One region of the Bacillus sp. LR_5 genome, then DNA from elsewhere that is predicted to be linked to it. Evidence: riboswitches for the same ligand, from Rfam matches in the RefSeq annotation. Region 1 holds a riboswitch; each other region holds the start of a gene.
What was found. Region 1 has a riboswitch for S-adenosylmethionine ahead of metI (cystathionine gamma-synthase/O-acetylhomoserine thiolyase). Riboswitches for the same ligand answer to the same signal wherever they lie in the genome.
Positions count from the first base shown of each region.

Region 2: linked by a shared signal. The riboswitch ahead of mtnW (2,3-diketo-5-methylthiopentyl-1-phosphate enolase) and the one ahead of metI (cystathionine gamma-synthase/O-acetylhomoserine thiolyase) in region 1 are both predicted to bind S-adenosylmethionine.
Region 3: linked by a shared signal. The riboswitch ahead of metE (5-methyltetrahydropteroyltriglutamate--homocysteine S-methyltransferase) and the one ahead of metI (cystathionine gamma-synthase/O-acetylhomoserine thiolyase) in region 1 are both predicted to bind S-adenosylmethionine.

Region 1 covers NZ_JAVAXX010000198.1:1,304-9,474, forward strand. The annotation lists gene RAC86_RS27255 (GNAT family N-acetyltransferase) at 68-613, shown strand; gene metC (cystathionine beta-lyase) at 646-1,818, opposite strand; gene metI (cystathionine gamma-synthase/O-acetylhomoserine thiolyase) at 1,811-2,932, opposite strand; SAM riboswitch class I at 3,000-3,120, opposite strand; gene RAC86_RS27270 (esterase family protein) at 3,288-4,010, shown strand; gene RAC86_RS27275 (YjcG family protein) at 4,047-4,562, shown strand; gene RAC86_RS27280 (GNAT family N-acetyltransferase) at 4,566-4,988, shown strand; gene RAC86_RS27285 (hypothetical protein) at 5,061-5,315, opposite strand; gene RAC86_RS27290 (ATP-dependent helicase) at 5,432-7,711, shown strand; gene spoVIF (sporulation-specific transcription regulator SpoVIF) at 7,785-8,039, opposite strand.
Region 2 covers NZ_JAVAXX010000036.1:105-8,275, forward strand. The annotation lists partial or broken gene mtnE (methionine-glutamine aminotransferase) at 1-1,072, shown strand, start outside; SAM riboswitch class I at 1,111-1,211, shown strand; gene mtnW (2,3-diketo-5-methylthiopentyl-1-phosphate enolase) at 1,296-2,513, shown strand; gene mtnX (2-hydroxy-3-keto-5-methylthiopentenyl-1-phosphate phosphatase) at 2,510-3,217, shown strand; gene RAC86_RS10495 (methylthioribulose 1-phosphate dehydratase) at 3,175-3,804, shown strand; gene mtnD (acireductone dioxygenase) at 3,819-4,355, shown strand; gene RAC86_RS10505 (YkvA family protein) at 4,396-4,716, opposite strand; gene spo0E (aspartyl-phosphate phosphatase Spo0E) at 4,919-5,176, shown strand; gene RAC86_RS10515 (hypothetical protein) at 5,262-5,693, shown strand; gene RAC86_RS10520 (sporulation kinase KinD) at 5,721-7,241, opposite strand; gene mhqR (MarR family transcriptional regulator MhqR) at 7,434-7,871, shown strand; gene motB (flagellar motor protein MotB) at 7,910-8,171, opposite strand, start outside.
Region 3 covers NZ_JAVAXX010000002.1:141,383-149,553, forward strand. The annotation lists gene proA (glutamate-5-semialdehyde dehydrogenase) at 1-848, shown strand, start outside; gene RAC86_RS01620 (organic hydroperoxide resistance protein) at 977-1,402, shown strand; gene ohrR (organic hydroperoxide resistance transcriptional regulator OhrR) at 1,437-1,880, opposite strand; gene ohrB (organic hydroperoxide resistance protein OhrB) at 2,022-2,432, shown strand; gene RAC86_RS01635 (glycosyltransferase family 2 protein) at 2,557-3,660, shown strand; gene guaD (guanine deaminase) at 3,666-4,136, opposite strand; gene RAC86_RS01645 (histidine phosphatase family protein) at 4,272-4,898, shown strand; gene metE (5-methyltetrahydropteroyltriglutamate--homocysteine S-methyltransferase) at 4,937-7,225, opposite strand; SAM riboswitch class I at 7,353-7,508, opposite strand; partial or broken gene isp (serine protease Isp) at 7,640-8,171, opposite strand, start outside.

The DNA.
Region 1 (8,171 bases):
AGGATATTTGCATTTCCCTGAGAATAATGTAAGAGGAATGCTGACACGAGAACGGAGAGATCACTGTATGTTAAAAGGAATAACCATTTATGTTAGACCTTTAGAAGTAACGGATGCCGAAGAAAATCTGCGGCTGCAAAGCGAAAATCGGGATTTTTTCGAACAGTTTTCTATGATACGCGCAGACGATTACTATACGGTTGAGGGGCAAAGAAAACGGATAACCGAGTATCAGGAAAGACTTGAGAAAGATGAAGAATATCATTTTGGCATCTTTACAGCGTCAGACGATAGATTAATCGGGACGGTTTCGCTCTTTCAAATCATCCGTGGCGCGCTGCAAACTGCGTTCATCGGGTATTTTTTAGACAAAGCCCATAATGGAAAGGGCATTATGACAGAGGCAGTCAGATTGGTTGTTGATTATGCGTTCCACGAATTGAAACTGCATCGGATTGAAGCCGGTGTGATGCCCCGTAATCTCGGGTCCATGCGTGTTTTAGAAAAAGCGGGATTTCATAAAGAAGGCATCGCCCGAAAAAATGTAAAAATTAATGGCGTTTGGGAGGATCATCAAGTCCTCGCGATTCTGAATCCTGATGACGAACAATAATAAAAGAAGCCGGGCCATCCCCGGCTTCTTTGTTAACGAACCGCAACTGGAGCAATTTCTTTCAGCGCTTGTTCGAAATCGTGTTCTAAATCGTCTGCATGTTCGACGCCCACACTCAGACGGAGCAGGCCATCAGTGATACCGCGTTTTTCACGCTCTTCCTTAGGCATTGCCGCGTGAGACATCGTTGCCGGATAGGACAAAATCGATTCCACGGCGCCAAGGCTGACAGCGAAGACCGGCAGTGACACATTCTCGACTAACTTCTTAACGGCCTCTTTGCTTTCAAGCTCAAAAGATAGCACGGCGCCCGCTCCCGTTGACTGGCTTTTATGGGTTTCAGCGCCGGGATGATCAGCCAGTCCCGGATAATACACGCGCTTGACCGCCGGGTGCTTCTGGAAAAATTCCGCAAGCCGCTGGGCTGTTTGACTCGCTTTCTCTAAACGGACCTGCAACGTTTTTAATCCGCGCAGGACAAGCCAGCAATCTTGCACGCCAAGGACGGCGCCGAACGCGTTTTGCAGCTTATACAGCTGCTTCCCAAGCTCTTCATCTTTGACAGCAGCCAAACCTGAGAGCACATCGCTGTGTCCGCTTAAGAATTTTGTCGCGCTGTGAAGTACAATATCCACGCCGAGGTCAAGCGGTCGCTGCAGTGCCGGTGTCATGAATGTATTGTCCAGAAAGGTCAGACAGCCGTTTTCTTTTGCAAGCTGAACAACCGCTTTAATATCCGTAATCCCAAGTGTCGGATTTGACGGTGTCTCCATATAAATGACCTTTGTGTTCGGCTTGATGCTCCGCGCCACTTCATTACGATCCGTCATGTCGACAAACGTATGCTCAATGCCAAACCGGGTCAGCACCTCTGTCACCATACGGAAGGTTCCGCCGTATACATCTTCTGTCACAAGAACGTGATCACCCTGTGACAGCAGTAAAAATGCTGTTGAGATGGCAGCCATGCCTGAACTGAAAGCAAATCCTCTTGTTCCGCCTTCCAGTGCGGCAATTGTTTCTTCGAGAGCTGTTCTTGTCGGCGTGCCAGAGCGGCTGTAATCATATGCCCCGAACTCTTCAAATGAAGATTGGTGAAAAGTCGAGGCGTGCTGAATCGGTACACTGACCGCCCCGGTTCCGCCGTCTGTTTTAAATGGATTGTGCACGAGCTGGGTTTCCAGCGTCCAATTGTGTTTACTCAAAAGAAACAGCTCCCTCTTTGACCTGACATAATGCCTGTTTTAGATCCTCTTTTAAATCTTCCGCATGTTCAATACCGACAGAAAAGCGCAGCAACCGATTGCACACCCCGTTTGCGATGCGGATCTCTTCAGGAATATCCATGTGCGTCTGGGTCGCAGGGTATGTAATAAAGCTTTCCACCCCGCCGAGGCTTTCTGCAAAACAAATGGTCTTCAGCGCTTTTAAAAACGGATTGACCCATTCTTCTTTTTGCAGACGGAAGGACAGCATGCCGCCTTTTCCGGGATACAGCACATCCGAAATTTCTTCCTGCTCTTCTAAAAACGCCGCAAGCTCCTGCGCGTTTGCCTGATGCTGGCCCATTCTGAGGCTCAGCGTCTTCATTCCTCTCATCAGAAGCCACGAATCAAATGGCGGCAGGACGGCGCCGATTGCATTTTGATGCTGAAACATTTCCTCTCCGAGCTGCTCATCCTTCACCACGACAAGTCCAGCAAGCAGATCGTTATGCCCGCCTAAATACTTGGTTGCGCTGTGAATGACAATGTCAGCTCCCAGCTCAAGCGGCCGCTGCAAGACCGGTGTATAAAATGTATTATCTACGATCAGCAGAAGACCGTGCTCCTTTGTAATCCGGGCAATATGTGCAATGTCCGCCTCCTGCATGAGGGGGTTTGTCGGCGTTTCCACAAACACCGCTTTTGTATTCGGCGTAATCTTAGAGCGTAAACAGTCCTCATCGCTGAAATCATCATAATGAAAAGTCAATCCGTATTTTTTCCATTCATTTTCAAATAAACGGTACGTGCCGCCATATAGGTCCGATGAAACGATCAGTTCATCTCCGCTTTTAAACAGCGCCATAATCGTTTGGATAGCAGCCATTCCCGAACTAAAGGCAAGCCCTCTCGCGCCGTTTTCTAAGTTAGCGATGGCGTCCTCAACAAGCTGGCGTGTCGGATTTTTTGTGCGGACATAATCAAATCCGGTAGATTCTCCGATCCCTCTGTGGCGGTATGCTGTTGATAAATAGATAGGAGCACTCACTGTTCCCGTGACTTCATCGCTACGGTTCCCAATTTGAGCTAATTTCGTTTCAACGTGCTGTGACATATAGCTGACACCTTCCCTTTTCAAAATAAAAACCCCTTCTTCATAAGAAGAAGGGGTTTAACGCTTCTTCTTATCTTCCAAGCATAAAAAACGCTTGCTGGATTTAGCACCTTGGCGCTTTGCACATGCAAAACAAGCCGGTTGCTGAGGTTTCTAAGGGCCAGTCCCTCCACCTCTCACGATAAGAAATATCGATTTCAATTTTCTGATTGTTTTATATTAGCGCAATTCACAGTTTATTTCAACACTTTTTTCTTCGTGTGCCGAACCGTTTAAAGAGAGAAATTTCTAATAATTCATGGTACAATAATTGAAAATGCAAGAAAGTATAGTGATGTCCTGGAGGAATGTTTTTATGGCACCGAAAAACGGCACAGTGCAAGAAAAGAAATTCTTTTCAAAAGAGCTTAACGAGGAAATGACCTTGCTTGTTTATCTGCCGTCCAACTACTCCCCGCTTTATAAATACCATGTCATTATCGCGCAGGACGGCCACGATTATTTCAGGCTGGGGAGAATCGGCAGACAGGTTGAGGAATTGCTGTCGAAACGCGAAATAGACCGGAGCATTATTATCGGTGTTCCTTATAAGGATGTAAAAGAGCGCAGAAACACCTATCATCCGGAGGGTTCAAAATTTTCGGCTTATAAACGGTTCATCGCCCATGAGCTCGTTCCTTTTGCAGATGATGAGTATCCAACCTATCAGATCGGTTACGGCCGAACGCTGATAGGTGATTCGCTCGGAGCAACCGTGTCACTTATGACAGCGCTTGATTATCCGAATATGTTTGGCAACATCATCATGCAGTCTCCCTATGTTGACAAACACGTACTAGAAGCCGTAAAACAGTCAGACGATATCAAACACCTCTCTATTTATCACCAAATCGGAACAAAAGAAACTGACGTCCACACGACAGACGGGAACATTCTGGACTTTACAGAACCGAACCGGGAGCTGAAACAGCTGCTGGAGAAAAAGCTTTCCGATTATGATTTCGAGCCATTTGACGGAGACCACAAATGGACATACTGGCAGCCGCTCATCACCCCGGCGCTGAAAAAAATGCTTTAACACTCTATCATACTTTATTTCCAGGAGGGACATAATATGAAATATGGAATCGTTTTATTTCCATCAAAAAAGCTCCAAGACCTTGCAAACTCTTACAGAAAGCGCTATGACCCAAGCTACTCTCTGATCCCGCCTCATTTGACGCTGAGAGCATCCTTTGAATGCGCGGAGGAGAAAGCGGATCAGCTCGTATCACATTTAAGAAACATCGCAAAAGAGTCCCACCCACTCGTTCTCAAAATGACAAAATACAGCTCATTTGCGCCTGTCAATAATGTCATTTACATCAAAGCAGAACCGACGGAAGAGTTAAAAACACTCAATGAAAAGCTATACACCGGTGTGTTGGCAGGAGAACAGGAATATAATTTCGTTCCGCATGTGACGGTCGGCCAAAACCTTTCCGACGATGAGCATTCAGATGTGCTGGGACAATTAAAAATGCAGGAAGTGTCGCATGAAGAAATCGTTGACCGTTTCCACTTGCTTTACCAGCTGGAAAACGGATCGTGGACAGTATATGAAACCTTCTTGCTAGGCAGAGGAGAATAATGTTTGAAAGCAGTTATCGCAAAAAATGAAGAACAACTGAAAGATGCATTCTATGTAAGAGAAGAAGTCTTTGTCAAAGAACAAAACGTGCCTGCTGAAGAAGAAATTGACGAACTTGAAAATGAGTCAGAGCATATCGTCGTGTATGACGGCGAAAAGCCTGTCGGTGCCGGAAGATGGCGCATGAAGGACGGCTACGGCAAGTTAGAGCGCATTTGCGTACTGAAAAGCCACCGCTCAGCCGGTGTCGGCGGCATCATTATGAAAGCGCTCGAAAAAGCCGCGGCAGACGGAGGCGCTTACGGTTTCATTTTAAACGCGCAAACACAGGCTGTGCCGTTTTACAAGAAACACGGGTATCGCGTGCTTTCTGAAAAAGAATTCCTCGATGCCGGCATTCCGCACTTACAAATGATGAAGGACTGAACGCATCCGGATCTTTTGAGATCCGGATTTTTACTGCATATAAAAAAACCGTTCTCTCGTATGAACGGTTTTTTATACATATCGATTAATATATGTGCCCATTCCTTTTTCTCGCAATCTCTTATAAAGAGAGCGCTTACGTTTCATCTCGTTTACTTTTCTTTCAGCTGCCGTTTGATTCTCCTGCTGCTTTTCCAGTTCTTTGTATACCCGCTGAAACGGGACATAGCTGATTTTTTCGGTTCCGGCATAATCCTGCTTATGTCCAATCGTTCTATTAGCATATTGAGCGTATTGCTGGTTCTGAATTTGACCTGCATATATCATACAATACCCACCCCTCTGCTGTCTCTTTTCCCTTAAACTTACTTTTTGAAACACATTTCTTTTGATATGATAGTCATTGTCTGTAATGAACACCTTTTGATTGGGAGGACCCCTTTTTGAAATGCGCCCGACTGAATGATAGAATCATACATTTACATACATATTCGAGAGAACATTATCAATTCCTCTTTGAAGAGGGAATAAAAGGACATTTATTTTGTTCTCATTGCGGAAAGCCCGTTTTGTTACGGCTTAACATCGCCGATCCGCCAGAGTTTATCCATCGCCAGCCAGGCGATTTTCCGGCATGTGAGGAGGCGTGCGAACCGAAGCCCTCTAAAGAGGAAAAAAAAGAAGACGATCAGGAATCTGGTGTCATTCGTTTACCCAAGGGAAAAGCGATCGCCGCTGACCCGTCCCCAGCTGTTACGGAATGGCACCGTCCTAGAAGCATTAAACCAGGAACACCATTTGTGCCAAAAACAATAGAACCCGATACGAGCCTTTTTCCGTCTGTCGGCTTAAACACGGATCAACTGAAAGCTGTCACGGAAACAGAGGGCCCGCTGCTCGTGCTTGCAGGTGCGGGGAGCGGAAAAACACGGGTGCTGACAGCCCGTGCCGCCCACATGATCGAACACTTAGGCATACCGCCTGAAAATATGCTGCTTGTCACCTTTACAACAAAAGCTGTCGCTGAAATGAAAGAGCGTATGGCCAACCAGTACGGATTACAGCCGGCAAAAGTCAGAAGACTTGTGACAGGAACATTCCACAGTCTGTTTTATAAGATCTTGTATCACTCTAATTCTGCTAAATGGAACGGTGAGCATCTGCTGAAAATGGAGTGGCAGCGGGAACAATATATCAAAAAAGCACTCTATGAAGAAGGCATCGATGAGAAAGAATTCCCAGTTGACCAAGCTCTGCAGCAGATCGGTTTTTGGAAAAACACTTATGTCCCAAATGAACGCATCCCTCTAAAAGATGAGTGGGAAAAACAAGTTTATCGTTTATATGAACATTATGAACGCCAGAAAAAAGAACACAGCCAATTTGATTTTGATGACATGGCTTCAGCCTGCTATGAATTGTTTATCGAGCGGCCTGACCTTCTGGAACAATATCAATCTCGGTTTACGTATATCTTAATTGATGAGTTTCAGGACATTAATCCGGTTCAATACAAAATCATGCAAATGCTCGCCAGCCCGGAGCAAAACCTGTGCTGTGTCGGAGACGATGACCAGTCCATCTACGCGTTTCGCGGAAGCAATCCGTCTTTCATTCTTGATTTTCAAAAGGATTATCCGGGAGCGAAGACGATCTATTTAACTGCGAACTACAGGTCTACGCACCCGATCGTCTCTAGTGCTGATATCGTTGTGAAAAAGAACAAAAACAGATATGCCAAAACGCTTGAAGCGGCCCGCGATGACATTCAGGTCCCTGTGCTGTTTTATCCTTATGATGAAGAGGAAGAAGCCACAATGGTCGTTTCCGATATCAAAGAAAAAATTCAAAATGGAGCCAGTCCAGAAGACTTTGCGGTTCTGTACCGCACAAACAGCGGAGGCCGTGCTATTTATGAAAGGCTTCATCAATCATCAATTCCGTATACAGCTGACCGCGGCGTCCAATCGTTTTACAGCAGACGGATCGTCCGCCAGATTCTCGCCTACTTGTATGCCAGCCAAAATGAGGATGACACCGAAGCGATTAAACATTTGCTTCCCGCCTTGTTTTTAAAACAGTCCGCTTTGAATACGCTGAAGGCGCTCTCGATTACAGAGGACTGTACCATGATCAAAGCGCTGGCCAAATTGCCTGATCTGAAGCCATTCCAGCTGGACAAAATCAAGAAAATCGTACCGTTTTTTGCAAGCCTCCGCACGATGAAGCCCGTAGAAGCCATCACCTTTGCAGAAGGAAAAATGGGCTTCTCCGAGTATTTAAAAAAGCGGGGCAATGAGGGCAACAAGCTGGAAAAAGGCTCTGATGACCTGCGTGACATCAAGGTTGTCGCCAAGAAGTTCAAAACGATTCCTGACTTTCTTGCCCACGTAGACCATATGAGGGCCGCTGAGAAAAACAGAACGGATGAACATGGCGTTCAGCTGATGACCATTCACCGGTCAAAAGGCCTTGAATTCAAAACAGTCTACGTGTTAGGCACTGTAGACGGCTCGATTCCGCACGATTTCTCATTAGAAACGGCAAGAAAAGGAGACGAGGCCGCTCTTGAGGAGGAAAGACGCCTTTTATATGTAGCCATGACCCGGGCGAAACAGCATTTATATTTGTCTTGCCCCGCTAACAGGCGCGGCAAAACAGCCAACCGCTCAAGATTTTTGTATCCCCTTCTACAAAAAGCAAGACAGCCCTTGCATCATTAACAGCCCGGCAGATTACTGCCGGGTTTTTACTGTAAAAAAAGGCCCGCTGCAGTGAGTCAGCCAGGCCATCCACTTATTTATTATCCATCATTTTAGAAATCGTGCCAAAATCAAGCTTTTCTTTTCCGCTTGTAATAGATTCCACAATTTTATCTTCTAATTCTTTTGGCACGCGTCTGTTTGCCATCTGCGCTACGCGGTTAATCACACTGCGCACTGTATTTTCATCTTTAAAATTAGCGTTTTGGAGTGATCCGGCAAGATTCATTACATCCTGCATCTTCACACCTGTTTTCTTTTCGATGTTCTTAAAAAATTGATTATCCATAATGCGCCTCCTTTTGGCGGAGTAATACAGTATTGTATGAATGCACATAATACAATGTGCTTTTCCAACATTTTTAAAAATAAACACAAGGCAAGGAAGCACGGGTTATAACCCGTACTTCCTCAATACATC
Region 2 (8,171 bases), on a different contig from region 1:
AGATCAGCCGACTCCTGAACATATTGTCGAGGAGATGAAACGAGCTGTTGCTGATCCTGAGAATCATAAATATTCTTCTTTTCGCGGCTCATACCGTCTGAAGTCAGCGGCTGCTGCATTTTACAAAAGAGAATACGGCATTGATCTGGATCCGGAAACCGAAGTCGCTGTATTATTCGGCGGAAAAGCCGGTCTAGTCGAGCTCCCGCAATGCTTGTTGAATCCCGGTGATACGATTTTAGTTCCCGATCCGGGTTATCCTGATTACTGGTCGGGTGTCACACTTGCAAAAGCAAAGATGGAAATGATGCCGCTCGTAAAGGACAGGGCGTTTCTCCCTGATTACAGCAGCATAACCGCTGAAGTAAGGGAACAGGCGAAATTGATGTATTTGAATTATCCGAATAATCCTACCGGAGCTGTTGCTACTTCCGAGTTCTTTGAAGATACCGTGCGTTTTGCGACTGAAAACGGAATCTGCGTCGTTCACGATTTTGCTTACGGCGCTGTAGGATTTGACGGCTGCAAGCCTTTAAGCTTTTTGCAGACTGAAGGTGCGAAGGATATCGGAATTGAAATTTACACGCTGTCAAAAACGTATAATATGGCAGGATGGCGGGTTGGCTTTGCCGTCGGAAACGCTTCGGTCATTGAAGCGATCAATCTTTATCAAGACCATATGTTTGTCAGTCTTTTCAGAGCGACTCAGGAGGCTGCAGCAGAGGCACTGTTAGCCGATCAGACGTGTGTGGCAGAGCAAAATGCCAGGTATGAGAGCAGGAGAAACGCTTGGATCACGGCATGCCGGGAAATCGGCTGGGATGTAACAGCTCCCGCAGGTTCTTTTTTTGCATGGCTGCCTGTGCCTGAAGGCTATACTTCAGAGCAGTTCTCAGATCTTTTGCTGGAAAAAGCGAATGTGGCAGTTGCGGCTGGAAACGGCTTCGGTGAATATGGCGAGGGCTACGTCAGAGTCGGACTTTTAACAAGTGAAGAAAGACTTAAGGAAGCCGCTTATCGAATTGGCAAACTGAACCTGTTTACCCAAAAAAGCATTGACAAGACCTTATAACGATGGGATAATTCAAAATAATTTATAAAATCTATATTTTCTTATCAAGAGCAGGCAGAGGGACGAGCCCGATGAAGCCCGGCAACCGACTTATAAAGCACGGTGCTAATTCTTGCAGCTAGCGGCTGAGAGATAAGATTCGGACGAGAAACGAAACCTCTTTAGACGCGATTGCAGTTTGAAGAGGTTTTTTGATATGGATGAAAATGAAAGGAGCTCTGGCATGAGTGAGTTATTAGCGACATATCTCCTGACCGAACCGGGAGCCGATACAGAGAAGAAAGCAGAACAAATCGCAACAGGATTGACAGTAGGCTCCTGGACTGATCTGCCCCTTGTAAAACAGGAGCAAATGCAAAAGCACAAGGGGCGTGTGATAAAAGTTGAGGAGAGAGAGGGAACTCCTGCATCAGAAAAACAAGCGGTCATCACAATTGCCTATCCTGAAATCAATTTCTCTCAGGATATTCCGGCTTTGCTGACAACAGTGTTTGGCAAGCTGTCGCTGGACGGAAAAATCAAATTAATCGATCTTCACTTCTCTGAAGCATTTAAGCGTGCACTGCCGGGACCGAAGTTTGGCGTATACGGCATCCGGAAGCTGCTGGGAGAGTTTGAGAGACCGCTGTTAATGAGCATATTTAAAGGCGTAATCGGAAGGGACCTGAGTGATATTAAAGAACAGCTCCGGCAGCAGGCGCTTGGCGGAGTTGACTTGATTAAAGACGATGAAATTTTCTTTGAGACAGGTCTAGCGCCTTTTGAAACAAGAATTGCAGAAGGAAAGCAAATATTGAAAGAAACGTATGAGCAAACCGGACATAAAACGCTGTATGCGGTGAATTTGACTGGACGTACGGCTGATCTGAAAGACAAAGCGAGACGCGCCGCCGAGCTGGGAGCGGATGCGCTTTTGTTTAATGTCTTTGCTTACGGCTTGGACGTTATGCAAGGCCTTGCAGAAGATCCTGAAATCCCAGTTCCGATTATGGCGCATCCAGCAGTCAGCGGAGCGTTTACGTCTTCTCCGTTTTACGGTTTTTCTCACGCTCTTTTACTCGGAAAATTAAACCGATATTGCGGTGCTGACTTCAGCCTCTTTCCGTCTCCATATGGTTCGGTTGCGCTTCCAAGAGCAGATGCACTGGCGATTCATGAAGAATGTGTGAGAGAGGATGCTTTTAACCAAACATTTGCTGTTCCGTCAGCAGGCATTCATCCCGGCATGGTTCCGCTATTAATGCGTGATTTCGGCATAGACCACATTATTAACGCCGGAGGAGGCGTACATGGACATCCGAACGGTGCCCAAGGCGGGGGGCGAGCGTTCAGAGCCATTATTGATGCGGTCCTAGAGGCCCAGCCGATTGATGAAAAAGCCGAACAATGCAAGGATCTTAAGCTTGCGCTAGATAAATGGGGAAAGGTTGAAGCCGTATGACGACTCGAAAACCTTTTATTATTTGTGATTTTGACGGAACAATCACGATGAACGACAACATTATAAATATCATGAAAACATTTGCTCCCCCAGAGTGGGTGGCATTAAAAGACGGCGTACTTTCCAAAACGCTGTCGATCAAGGAAGGTGTCGGGCGGATGTTCGGCCTTCTGCCCAGCCGTTTAAAAGAAGAGATTACAAGTTTTGTATTGGAAGATGCAATAATCAGGGAAGGCTTTCGGGAATTTGTAGCATTTATCAATGAGCACGAGATTCCGTTTTATGTCATAAGCGGTGGAATGGACTTTTTTGTATATCCTTTGCTTGAAGGCATTGTGGAGAAAGACCGCATTTATTGCAACCATGCTTCATTTGACAATGACTATATCCATATTGACTGGCCTCATTCCTGCAAGGGCACATGCAGCAATCAATGCGGGTGCTGTAAGCCGTCGGTCATCCATGAACTTTCTGAACCGAACCAATATATCATCATGATCGGTGATTCGGTTACAGATGTGGAGGCAGCAAAGCTGTCTGACCTATGCTTTGCAAGGGATTATTTATTAAACGAATGCCGGGAGCAAAACCTCAATCATCTTCCGTATCAAGATTTTTATGAGATAAGAAAGGAAATTGAGAATGTAAAGGAGGTACAGGAATGGCTGCAAAACAAGAACGCTGGCGAGAGCTCGCTGAAGTAAAACGGGAATTGGCAGAGAGAGATTGGTTTCCGGCGACTAGCGGCAATCTGTCAATTAAGGTTACAGATGATCCTTTAACATTTCTCGTCACTGCAAGCGGAAAAGATAAACGCAAAGAGACGGTTGAAGATTTTCTGCTGGTTGATCAAAACGGAGAGCCTGCTGAAAGCGGGCATTCTCTGAAACCGTCAGCAGAAACGCTTTTGCATACACATTTGTACAATAAAACCAATGCCGGATGCTGCCTGCATGTCCATACGGTAAACAATAATGTGATTTCAGAGTTATACGGAGACCAAAAGAAAATCACATTCAAAGGGCAGGAAATTATAAAAGCACTCGGCTTGTGGGAAGAGAACGCAGAAGTGACCGTTCCGATTATAGAAAATCCGGCACATATCCCGACGCTTGCGGCACTGTTTGCGGAAGAGATTTCAGAAGATTCAGGAGCTGTTCTGATCCGAAATCATGGTATTACGGCTTGGGGGAGAACAGCATTTGAGGCAAAAAGAGTGCTTGAAGCGTATGAATTTTTGTTTAGCTACCATTTGAAATTGAAAACACTCCAGCATCAGCTGGTTAAATAAAAGGAGGAATTGAAATGGCTACAATTCGAATTCATGATGAGGCAAATACAACGATTGAAAATCAAGAGGAAGTGGCAAGATTTCTGGACAGTCAAGAGGTTATTTATGAGCAATGGGATATCACGAAACTTCCGGAACATCTCTCAGAGAAATATGATCTGACAGAAGAAGAAAAACAGCAAATTCTTGATACCTTCGAAACTGAAATTAAAGATATCTCAACCCGCCGCGGCTATAAAGCACAGGATGTTATTTCATTGTCAGACAGCAATCCGAAACTTGATGAACTGCTTGAAAACTTTAAAAGAGAGCATCACCATACAGACGATGAGGTTCGTTTTATTGTAAGCGGACACGGTATTTTTGTCATTCAAGGCAAGGACGGAACGTTTTTTGATGTCCGTTTAAACCCTGGAGATTTAATCTCCGTGCCTGAGAATATCCGCCATTACTTCACGCTTCAGGAGGACCGCAAAGTTGTCGCGGTGAGAATTTTTGTCACAACTGAAGGCTGGGTTCCTATTTATGAAAAAGACAGCGTGAATCAATAAGCATGAGATAGCCCCGTTCATCGAACGGGGCTTTTTATATTTATTGCAAACGCCACTTTTCATACTGTGACAGTTCTTTTTTAATCAGTGTCCAAATCAAACCTAAAACAGCTGCATCGTCAATGAACCCAAGACCGAGGATTACGTCTGGAATGATATCGAGCGGCATGACGATATACAGGATTGCGGCAGTTAACAGCAAAAGTGTTTTAACCTGTGAACGAGGGTAGTCGCCATTTCGCCAATCGCGAAGCATCTGAAAAAAAGTAGTGATGTGCTGAATACATTTTTTTCGGTTTTTCCTCTTCAAAATTGCTTTTCCGCCTGCCGCTCCGAGCATAATTGCTTTCTTTTTCTTCATTGGGCATACCTCCTGCCTGGCGGCGTGTTTAAGATATTCTTCACCTGGGTATTATTCTTCTAATCCTATCAATATATCTATTATACCCGAAAAATTAACTTATTTAATGAAAATATGTTTACAAATAAAGTATAATCTGTAATAATGCACAATAACCCAATCAAACTTGTTTCCTATTTCTTAGCGGCGAGGGGTGAAGTGAATGGGCGGTTCTTCTGAACAAGAAAGATTGTTGGTGTCTATTGATGAAAAAAGAAAGTTAATGATAGATGCCGCTAGAAAGCAGGGATTTACAGGGCATGACACGATCAGACACAGTCAGGAGCTGGATTGTTTAATAAATGAATATCACCAGCTCATGCAAGAAAACGAACATTCTCAAGGGATTCAAGGCCTTGTAAAGAAATTAGGCTTGTGGCCCCGCAGAGATGTTATGCCAGCATATGATGCAAATAAATAGCGGCGCTGTCAAATGCATATATAAAGAGAGAGCTTTTCAGAAGCGCTCTTTTTTTCTGGAAAAATTCATATGAAAGAGGGAACTGATGAAAGAACTGGCGATTCTCATTACTGAAATGGTCAATCAATTTCATGACGCTTTTATCTCATTATGCGGAATGTTTGGCATTCATTTAACAGACAAAGAAATGCATTTTTGGGTGATCGGCATTTTTGGCATAATCTTTTTCGGCGTCACTCACGCTGTGTTTTCATGGCTTTCTAAATGGAGCATGACAGCCTTGTCCTTTATCTATACCGTTACAGTGATCATTGTTATCGTATTTGCGATTGAAATTCAGCAAAAAGTGACGGGGAGAGGGAACATGGAGTTTTTAGATGCCACGGAAGGGTTAAAGGGTTTTTTAGTATTCTTTATGTTTTTTTTGCTTCTGAAATTGCTGTTTCGCTTCATCAAAATACTCTTTTCTGGCAGAACAGCAAGCAAGTCGACTGGCAATCCACGGTCACGAAGATAAAAAACCCTCCTGACACGGTCAGGGGGGCTATGAAGCGGATACGGGGAGGGTGATCGTCACCTCTGTGCCTCTTCGCACTTCACTTTCGATATGAATAGAGCCACCGTACATCAGAACGATCCGTTTACATACGACAAGGCCGAGACCGGTTCCTTTTTCTTTAGAAGTAACAAAGGGAAGGAAGATATGATCCAGCATTTCCTGAGAAATCCCTTCACCGTTATCCACAACTTTGATAATGGCCTTTTTATCCAAAGCTCCCACTGAGATCGTCAGTTTGCCTCCTTCAGGCATTGACTCGAGGCCATTTTTTGCTACATTTAAAATCACTTGTTTAATATGATCTTTGGTGCATTTTACGAGCAAAGGCTGCTCAGTTAAATACTGTAATTCGACTTCAACATTGTATAGGTTGCCCTCAGAATAGATGATCGGCATAATTTCACCGATAATATCCTGGAGCGAGTTCAGCTCCCATTTTTCAGCTGTCGGCTTGCCGAGAACGAGAAACTCACTCACAATTTGATTAATGCGCTTTATCTCTTGTTCGATAATGGAGAAGTAAAGCTGATCTTCTTCACCTTTATATTTCTTTTGCAACAGCTGAATAAAGCCGCTTATGCCGGTGAGCGGGTTACGGATTTCATGGGCTGTGCTGGCAGCAAGCGTTCCGATCAGCTCTAATTTTTGCGCCTCATTTTCTGAGCGCTCCAGCTGTGTCTGCCGCTTCAGCAAATAATACAGCACGAGAATAAAAAGGATATTCAGCAGAACAATACTACATGAAAGCGGAAGCACAAGGCTTTTCGTCAGTTCTTCTATTGTAACCGGGTTCGGATATACTTTCATATTCCAGCTGATATCATCCAGATATCCGCTGACAGGTTTCTGATCTATTGCATGTGAGGCCTGTCCGCTCGTAAAAATTATTTTTCCGTCTTGATTCACAACTTCAATATAAACATCAGGGCTAAGTAAGTTAATGAGATTTTTCAGATAATCAATTTGAATAGCTGCGACAAGATAATTTGTCACATTTCGTTTTGAGTCCAAAACAGGGACACAAATTGTAAAAATCGGCTGGCCTGTAATTCTGCTCGAATAACTATCTGAAATGACTGTCTTTTTTGTTTCCTTCGCTTTTGTAAAAAAAGATCTGTCGGCCAGGTTTACTTTCATTTTTAACTCTGTTGTGCTTGCGGTGACGTCTCCTTTGGCATTTAGAAAATAGAGACCGGAAAATCTCGGCTCTGAATCAAAGGTTTTTTCCAAAATCGACTGCATTTTCTTTATATCAACCGGTCTGTCGATTGCGATGGACAAGGAAGTCATTCTCGCCTCTGTTTCTCCGATTAAATAATTGATTTTGTTGCGGTGAAGGTTCAGCATTACACTCGCTTCTTGCTTATGTTCTGCAGCTATAGTATCTTTTTCTTTTTCATATACGAAAAAGCTGATGACGATTGCCGGAATCACGACCAGTATAATATAAAGTTTGACTCTCCCGCAGGCGCCTTTTAGTATTTTCAATTTGCATCGCTCCAACATACACCTGATTAGAGGTATTATATCATTGTTTCTTCTTCTTTAATAAGAAAAAATAACCAAAAAAATTAGAAAAAGATGTTGAGCAGCTTATAATATAAAAAAGAAGAGAAATATTGGAAAGATTTTTATTGACATTTCGGTCTTTGTTTATTAATGTTTCTCTGTAACGGTTTCTAAAAGGATGATTGAGACATGACAGAAAAATCACTGAAGTTATTTATCGTGCTGTCGCGCGCGTATCGGTCCATTAACGATCATATGAATAAGCATATTCATAAGCATGGACTAAACCCGACTGAATTTGCTGTGCTAGAGCTGTTGTACCATAAAGGCGATCAGCCGCTGCAGCAGATAGGAGATAAAATTCTCTTGGCTAGCGGGAGCATCACATACGTTGTAGATAAGCTGGAACAAAAAGAACTCCTCATTCGGAAAGCGTCTCCTACAGACAGACGTGTGACATTTGCACAAATTACTGAAAAAGGCATCGGTCTTTTGAATGATATTTTTCCTGATCACGCTGCTGAAATTGATGAAATGATCAGCGTATTAAGCGAAGAAGAGGTAGAGATGTGCACGGAAATGTTAAAAAGAGTAGGATTAAACGCAAAACAGTTTCATAATAAGTAAAAAAAGGAAGCCTGATATGTCACAGGCTTCCTTTTTAACTATTTTTCATTTGTTTCCGCTGCGCCTCTCGGCAAGATGAGAACTTCAACACGCCGGTTTTTGCTTCGGCCTTCCGCTGTTTTGTTGGAAGCAACCGGTTTATACTCACCATACCCCTTGGCACTGAATACTTTTGCATCGAGCTTAGGGTTTTCAATCAGTAGCCCCATAAAGTTTACCGCTCTCATGACGCTTAAATGCCAGTTTGATTGGAATTCAGAATTTTTAATTGGCATATTATCAGTATGTCCGCTAATAATG
Region 3 (8,171 bases), on a different contig from region 1:
TCTGCTTAAAGACGGGTAACGCGGTTGTCCTGAGGGGGAGCTCCTCAGCCATTCACAGCAATAAAGCACTCGTCAATGTTATTCACAGAGCACTCGAGCAATCAGCACTTCCGATCAACGCTGTGCAGCTGATTGAGGATACGAGCAGAGAGACAGCAAAAGAGCTCTTTACGTTAAATGATGGCTTAGACGTATTGATTCCGCGCGGTGGCAAGAAATTGATCGATCTCGTTGTCAGAGAATCAACAGTGCCTGTATTAGAAACCGGAGCAGGAAACTGCCACATTTTCATTGACGAAACGGCCAAACCGCAAATGGCAGAAAAGGTTGTCGTAAATGCCAAAACGCAGCGCCCTTCCGTATGCAACGCGATTGAATCACTCCTGATCCATAAAGCATGGGCGAAGCAACACGGGAAAGAATTGCTGGCTCAGCTAGAAAACGCAGGAGTTGACATTCGCGGTGATGAATTTGTATGTGAACTTCATCCTTCAAGCAAACAAGCGTCAGAAGAAGATTGGGAAACGGAATTTTTAGCACCAGTCATTAGCGTAAAGACGGTTGAGAACGTCCAAGAAGCTGTGAAGCATATCCAGCAATACGGCACCAATCATTCTGAAGCAATTTTAACTGAAGATGACAAGCACGCGGCTTATTTTCAAACGGCTGTCGATGCTGCAGCTGTCTATCATAATGCGTCAACCCGTTTTACCGATGGATTTGAATTCGGCTACGGAGCCGAAATCGGCATCAGCACGCAAAAGCTTCATGCAAGAGGACCGATGGGACTTCCAGCACTGACTTCTACAAAATTCATTATTAAAGGAACAGGGCAAATCCGCGAATAGCGGGGCAATATTCGATGAAAAAGCTTATCTCTAACGGGATAAGCTTTTTTTGTGCGCAGAAAAATTGACACTGTAAATTAGATTGTGTACAATTTAATTGTATAAAATATATTTAGGGGGATACAAAAATGAGTCAGCCATTATTTACAGCCACTGTTTCAGCGGTAGGAGGAAGAGAAGGAAAGGTGATTTCATCAGACCGCGTTCTCGACCTCGATGTCGCAATGCCGGGGACACCGAGAGCAAAGAAATTAGAAAAAGCGACAAATCCGGAGCAGCTGTTTGCAGCAGGTTACGCAGCTTGCTTTGACAGCGCACTTCAGCTTGTAGCAAGAACAGAACGAATGAAAGTGGAGACAGAGGTTACAGCGCATGTCAGCCTGTTAAAGGATGAAGCAGATCAAGGCTACAAACTGGGTGTGACGCTGCAGGTGAAAGGAAAAGGAGTCAGTGCATCAGAATTACAGGCACTTGTGCAAAAAGCGCACGGCGTCTGCCCGTATTCAAAAGCAACCTCCGGAAATATCGATGTTACGCTTGAAGTAGCTGAATAATAGAAAAAAAGAGGATACCTCGTATAAGGTATCCTCAATTTTTTTGATGAAGTGTTTCCAGCAATGTATATAGAGCGGATTTTAACTGTTTCAGGTCCTCTCCGGACTGATTTGAAAGCCCTAGGATTGTCCCTGGAATGTCAGCCGCTTTTTCTTTTAGTAACTCTCCGTCCTCTGTCAGGCTGATCAACACGGACCGCTCATCCTCTTCAGATCTTTTTCTTGTAATCAAACCCTGCTGTTCCATTCGTTTTAGCATCGGAGTGAGCGTTCCCGAATCTAAATATAGCAGCTCGCCCATTTTTTTGACAGTTAGCGTTTCGTGTTCCCATAACAAAAGCAAAACCAAATATTGAGGGTACGTCACATTTAGCTTTTCAAGCAGCGGCTTGTATTGCTTTGTCATTTCCCGCGAGCTCGCATAAAGCAAAAAACATAGCTGATTCTCCAATTTCATATGGTCAAATTCATTTTCCATCTTGTTCACCAACTCTTTTTGTCATTCGATTCTATTGTATCTGAAAAACTTCACTTTTCCTATTCTCGGCTAACATAGCATGTTTAAAAAGATCAGAAAGGGAAATATAACAACTAGATACAAATAAGGAGGTTGGATAATATGGCACTATTTACAGCAAAAGTAACCGCACGCGGCGGACGGGCAGGACATATTACATCAGATGACGGTGTTCTTGATTTTGATATTGTAATGCCAAATGCCAAAAAAGAAGGACAAACCGGCACAAACCCGGAGCAGCTCTTTGCGGCAGGATACGCTGCTTGCTTCGGCGGCGCGCTCGAACATGTGGCCAAAGAACAAAATATCGAGATTGATTCCGAAATTGAAGGACAGGTCAGCCTCATGAAGGATGAGAGCGACGACGGGTTTAAAATCGGCGTCACACTTGTTGTGAACACAAAAGATTTGGATCGCGACAAGGCGCAAGAGCTTGTCAATGCTGCTCATGAATTCTGTCCTTATTCAAAGGCAACCAGAGGAAATATTGATGTAAAATTAGAATTAAAATAATGAACGGCATCCTGAGGGTTCTCAGGATGTTTTTTTGTGGGGAAGCATGCGGGGCGGGCATGATCTTTTCGAAGTGTGAATACATGTAATATAGGTGAATTCAGACTAGAGAAAAGGTGAGTACATGAAGAGACCAAAGCTGTCAGTATGTATGATTGTGAAAAATGAAGAACGCCATATTGCCCGCTGTTTAGAGAGTGTGCAGCCTATTGCCGATGAAATCATTGTGATTGATACCGGGTCGAACGATCGTACGGAAGACATTTGCACAAGCTTTCATGCCCAGATTTATCGTCATAAATGGGAGCAGGATTTTTCACAGGCGAGAAATGCCAGCCTACAGCATGCCAAAGGTGAGTGGATATTGATCTTGGATGCCGACGAAGAATTAGATCCGGACACAGGCAGCCTATTGCCTTCGCTGCTGACTGACAGCCTGCCATCTCTCGGCTGCATGAAGGTTGTGAGCTATACAGGGAAGGAATGGGATGAAAACGAAGCGTTTGAACAAAGGCAGATCAGGCTGATCCGCAATCAGCAAAACATAACGTTTACGGGAAGGGTTTGCGAAAGGCCTGAGGGAGAAGAAGAAAGCAGTATTTTCTCACTTCCATGTATCATTCACCATTACGGGTATTTAGAGCAGGAGGCACAGCAAAAGCATAAACACAACATGAGCTTATTGAATATGGAATTGCTGACATCCAGTACTGACCCGTCTCTCCTTTATCAGAAAGCAGCTGAGTATGATAGAGGAAACGAACATGATAAAGCCCTCCGGCTGGCAGTGGATTGCATCAAGGAGTATAAAAGAAAAAAGCAAATTCCGCCGCCTGCTATCTATTATTTAAAGTATAAATTATTAATTGACGCAGAACGGTACGAAGAAGCGGAACGGGATATCCATGAAGCGCTGAGACATTATCCGGATTACTGCACGCTTCACTATTATAAAGGAATCATCATGTATCAGCTTAAAAAAGTCAGAGAAGCGATCGCAGCGTTTGAAGCTTGCCTGCAAACCAATAATGAAAACCATCAGTACGTACAGGTGAAGGGGGCAGCCGATTTTAGATCAAGCTGCTGGCTCGGTGTCTGCCATGCTGAATTGCGTCAGCATATGACTGCTGTTTTGTATTTGCAAAAAGCGCTGAAAGCCAACCCGAAGTGCGTACGGGCACAGCGGCTTCTCAGCGAATTAACAAAGGATCAGGCCGCACATGCCTGATCCTTTTAATATTCTTTCTTATTGGCAAAATCCCGCCATGCCTGAAACGGGGATAAATGCTCCTTCAGGGTCACCTGATAAAAAGGTATGTTTCTTTTTTCTGCCGGTTTATCAATTTCTTCATATATGAATGAATCATCAAATCCGGCTTCAGCAGCGTCTGTGTGCTCCGCTGCATAGTAAACGGCTTTCGGCCTGGCCCAGTAGATGGCGCCTAAGCACATGGGACACGGCTCGCAGCTCGCATATAAAATGCAATCATCAAGCTGATAGGTGTCAAGTGCCCGGCAGGCATTTCGAATAGCTGTCACTTCTGCATGGGCAGTCGGGTCATTGCTTGTTGTGACGTTGTTCTGTCCCTCGGCAATAATGGCTCCGTCTTTCACGATAACGGCTCCGAATGGCCCGCCAACTCCCGCATTCACTCCTTCACGAGCAAGATCGACAGCCCGTTTTAAGAACTTTTCATGATTCATCCTAAACCCTCCTGTCAATTGAGTGTTATAAGTATAGCCGAAAAGAAGTGCAAAGAACATTCTCAAAAAAGTGAAAAGCAAACAAAATATTTGGGGGATTTGCTAAGATAAGAGGAGAAAAGAGGAGGGGTGATCATGCTGCATTTATATATTGCTAGGCACGGACAGACTCAATGGAATGTGGAAAAACGGATGCAGGGCTGGCTGGATTCTGATTTAACAGAACTTGGACTGTATAACGCCCGCGCTCTTGGGGAGCGTCTGAAGGATATTGAATTGAATCAGGTATACATCAGCCCGAGCAAGCGGACAGAAGAGACAGCAAAAACCGTACTGGGATCGCGGAGGCTCCCGCTGGTTAAAGATCATATGTTCAGAGAAATGTCACTGGGCTCATGGGAAGGGAAAAAACAAGAAGATATTGAAAGGGACGAACCAGATCTTTTTCATGCTTATTTTCATTATCCCGAAGCTTATCGCCAGCAGGGATGTGAAACGTTTTTTGACTTTGAAAACCGGGTAAGGCTAGCTCTCCAAACTATTTTAGACAGCCATTCTTCCGGTAATGTTCTCTTGGTTACCCATTCTGTCTTTATATTAATGCTGTTAAATATCATAAAGGGAAGACGCGTTCATGACATATGGAATTCTGCTTACATACATGATACATCATTGAGCCTTGTGGAATTTGATGAAAATGGAACAGCCAAAATATTAATAGAAGGGGACGGGAAGCATCGGAAACCGATTTCCGCTTTCTAATAGAAAAAACCATCTGCCAAAGACAGATGGTTTCTATTTTATACAAGCTGTGTCTGCTGAGCTCTTGCCTGTTTTGCGGCTTCAACCATGTTTTTCAATGCGGCAACTGTTTCTTCCTGCTGTCTTGTTTTCAATCCGCAGTCTGGGTTTACCCAGAAGCGGTCAGTCGGACAGACGGCAAGCGCGTCAACGATAATGTTGTACATTTCTTCAGTTGACGGTACACGAGGGCTGTGAATGTCATATACACCAAGGCCTAGCCCTTTCAAATACGGATGGTCTTTTAAATAATCTAAAAATCCTCCGTGGCTTCTGCTGTGTTCGATTGTAATCACATCGGCATCAAGATCATTGATCGTATCGACGATGTCTTCGAAGTTGCTGTAGCACATATGTGTATGAATTTGCGTCTCGTTTTTCACGGAAGAAGTGGTTAATCTGAATGCTTCTGCCGCCCAAGTCAAATACTCATCCCAATCTTGGGTTTTTAATGGAAGGCCTTCGCGCAGCGCCGGTTCATCCACTTGAATAATTTGAATGCCTGCGTCTTCAAGCGCTTTTACTTCTTTGCGAAGGGCAAGCCCGATTTGGAAGGCGATTTCTTTTCTCGAAATGTCGTTTCGAGGGAAAGACCAGTTTAAGATTGTAACAGGACCGGTCAGCATTCCTTTCACATGCTTGGATGTCAGGGACTGTGCATATACCGTGTCTTTCACTGTCATCGGTTCAATGAATTCAACATCTCCGTAAATGACTGGCGGGCGGACACAGCGTGAGCCGTATGATTGAACCCAAGCGTATTTTGTGAAGGCAAAGCCGGCCAGCTTTTCACCAAAGTATTCGACCATATCTGTCCGTTCAAATTCACCGTGCACTAGCACATCAAGATCCAATTCTTCCTGAATATCAATCCATCGTTTTGTTTCCGCATTGATAAAGTCTTGGTACTGTTCATCAGACCACTCATTTTTCCGCCATTTTTGGCGTGCGCTCCGCACTTCAGCAGACTGCGGGAAGCTTCCGATCGTAGTCGTCGGCAAAAGCGGAAGGCCGAGAGAGTCATTTTGCAGGGCTAAACGTTCTTCAAACGGAATCGGGCGTTTGAAGTCTTTATCGGTTAATTGCTCAAGTTCTTTCTTTTGTTCAGAATTTGCGCCTGTTGCAAACTGTTTGAGCGCCTGAATATCCGCTTTCGCCTGCTGAATCTGTTCGCTGATCGCCGCTTTTCCTGATACTAAACCTTCTTTCAAAGCTGTCAGCTCGGCTAGTTTTTCTTTTGCGTAGGATAATCCGTTCAGCAGATCCTTTTCCAAATGCTCATCAGGGTGCTTCGCTACCGGAACATGCAGCAGGCTGCTGGAAGGCTGAATCCACAGTTCATCAACCTTTGCAATGCTGAGAATATCAAGAACGGCATCGAGACGTTCTTCAAGATCCGCTTTCCAAATGTTGCGTCCGTCGATAACGCCGGCTGCCAGCACTTTGTCTGTTGGGAATCCGTGTGTTTTCAGCTGTTCCAGGTTTCTGCCTTTATCGTGAACGAAATCAAGGCCAATTCCCTGTACCGGGTAAGAGATCAGCTCTTCATAAGCATCAACAGAATCAAAATACGTCTGCAAAAGCACATTCAAGGATGAAAGCTCGTTAGTCATGCTTTCAAATAATTCTTTTGCGCCGCGGACATCTTCGGCAGAAGCTGTAACAAGCGCCGGCTCATCGATTTGAACCCATTTTACGCCTTCTTCTTCAAGCTCTTTCAGAAGCTGTACATATAACGGCACAAGGCGTTTTTGGATCGCTTTTGCTTCAGACGGTTCATAGCCTTTAGCAAGCGTGACGAATGTATAAGGGCCGACAATCACAGGTTTTGTTTCAACTCCGTATTCCTGTTTGATCCGGCGGTAATCTGTGAGCTGTTTGTTTCTTGTCAGGCGGAATTCAATGCTCTCGTCATATTCCGGAACGATGTAATGGTAATTTGTATTAAACCATTTTGTCATTTCACTGGATACGGCGTCTTTTATTCCGCGGGCGATAGCAAAGTATGTATCGGTAGCGTCAGTCAAATGTCTGAACCGTTTCGGAATCCAGTTGAAGCTGACTGCTGTGTCGAGTACATGGTCATACTGTGTGAAATCAGAAACAGGCACAACATCAATCTGCTGGTCAATTTGTGTTTTTGCTGCGGATAAAAATAGGTCGTCGATTTGCTTTAAAAACGTATCTTTATCAGTGCTGCCTTTCCAATACGCTTCAAGTGCTTTTTTCCATTCTCTGTTCAGTCCAATTCTCGGGAATCCTACATTCGATGTTTTGATGGTTGTCATTGTTTCTCCTCCTTTATATGTAAAACACTCTCGTTAACCCGCGGATACAGGCCGCTAAGAGGTTTTCTCACAATAAAAAGCCTCTTTCCCATGAGAGAAAGAGGCTTTTCTGCGTAAAACACTGCCTCTCTCATCTCTCAGACACAATCTGATGGAATTAGCACCGTGCCTTATGAGACATCAGTCTCGGCGCGAAAAGCAGTGCGCCCCATTTCACAATGGAATTACGGTCGGTTGCTGTTGGGGTCAAAAGGCCAATCCCTCGCCCAACTCTCGATAAGAGAAAATGTTATTAATTTTTTGAAAAGTTGAATCATTTGTTGGTAATCTTAACAGTAATTCAAATTCGCTGTCAACATAGAATTTGAAATTTCATTTACAATATTTGGTTTATGTTATATAAGAAAAATAATTTTATAGGGTCATCAAATGTGATTGCTCTGCTCTTTCTGCCAGCTCATCAGGAGCAGTTAAATACAGGAATCCATTGCCTGCCAGCGTTTTAGCAATATCAAGCGGAAGAGTCCTGCGGATCAGCTGTGCATAAACCTCAGATTCAGAAAGCTTTCTTTGAAATGATTCTTCTTCATAGCTTTTGATTAAAGCAAGCGCTCCGCTGACATGGGGAGCAGCCATTGAAGTGCCGGTAAGCTTACCGTACTTCTTGTTAGGAAGAGTGGATAAGATATTTTCTCCGGGAGCCACAAGGTCAATCTCTTTATTCGCGTTAGAAAATTCTGATAATTCTCGCGCTACCGAAACAGATCCAACCGCGATGACTTCATTATAAGCCGCAGGGTAGGAAAGCTCTTCTGTGCGTTCGTCTCCGTCACCCTCATTTCCCGCTGCGCAAACGACAAGCACTCCGTTTTTGACGGCGTTCTTCACTGCTTCTGCCAGCTCTGGCACATCGCTTGGTCCGCCAAGGGACATTGAGATGATATCG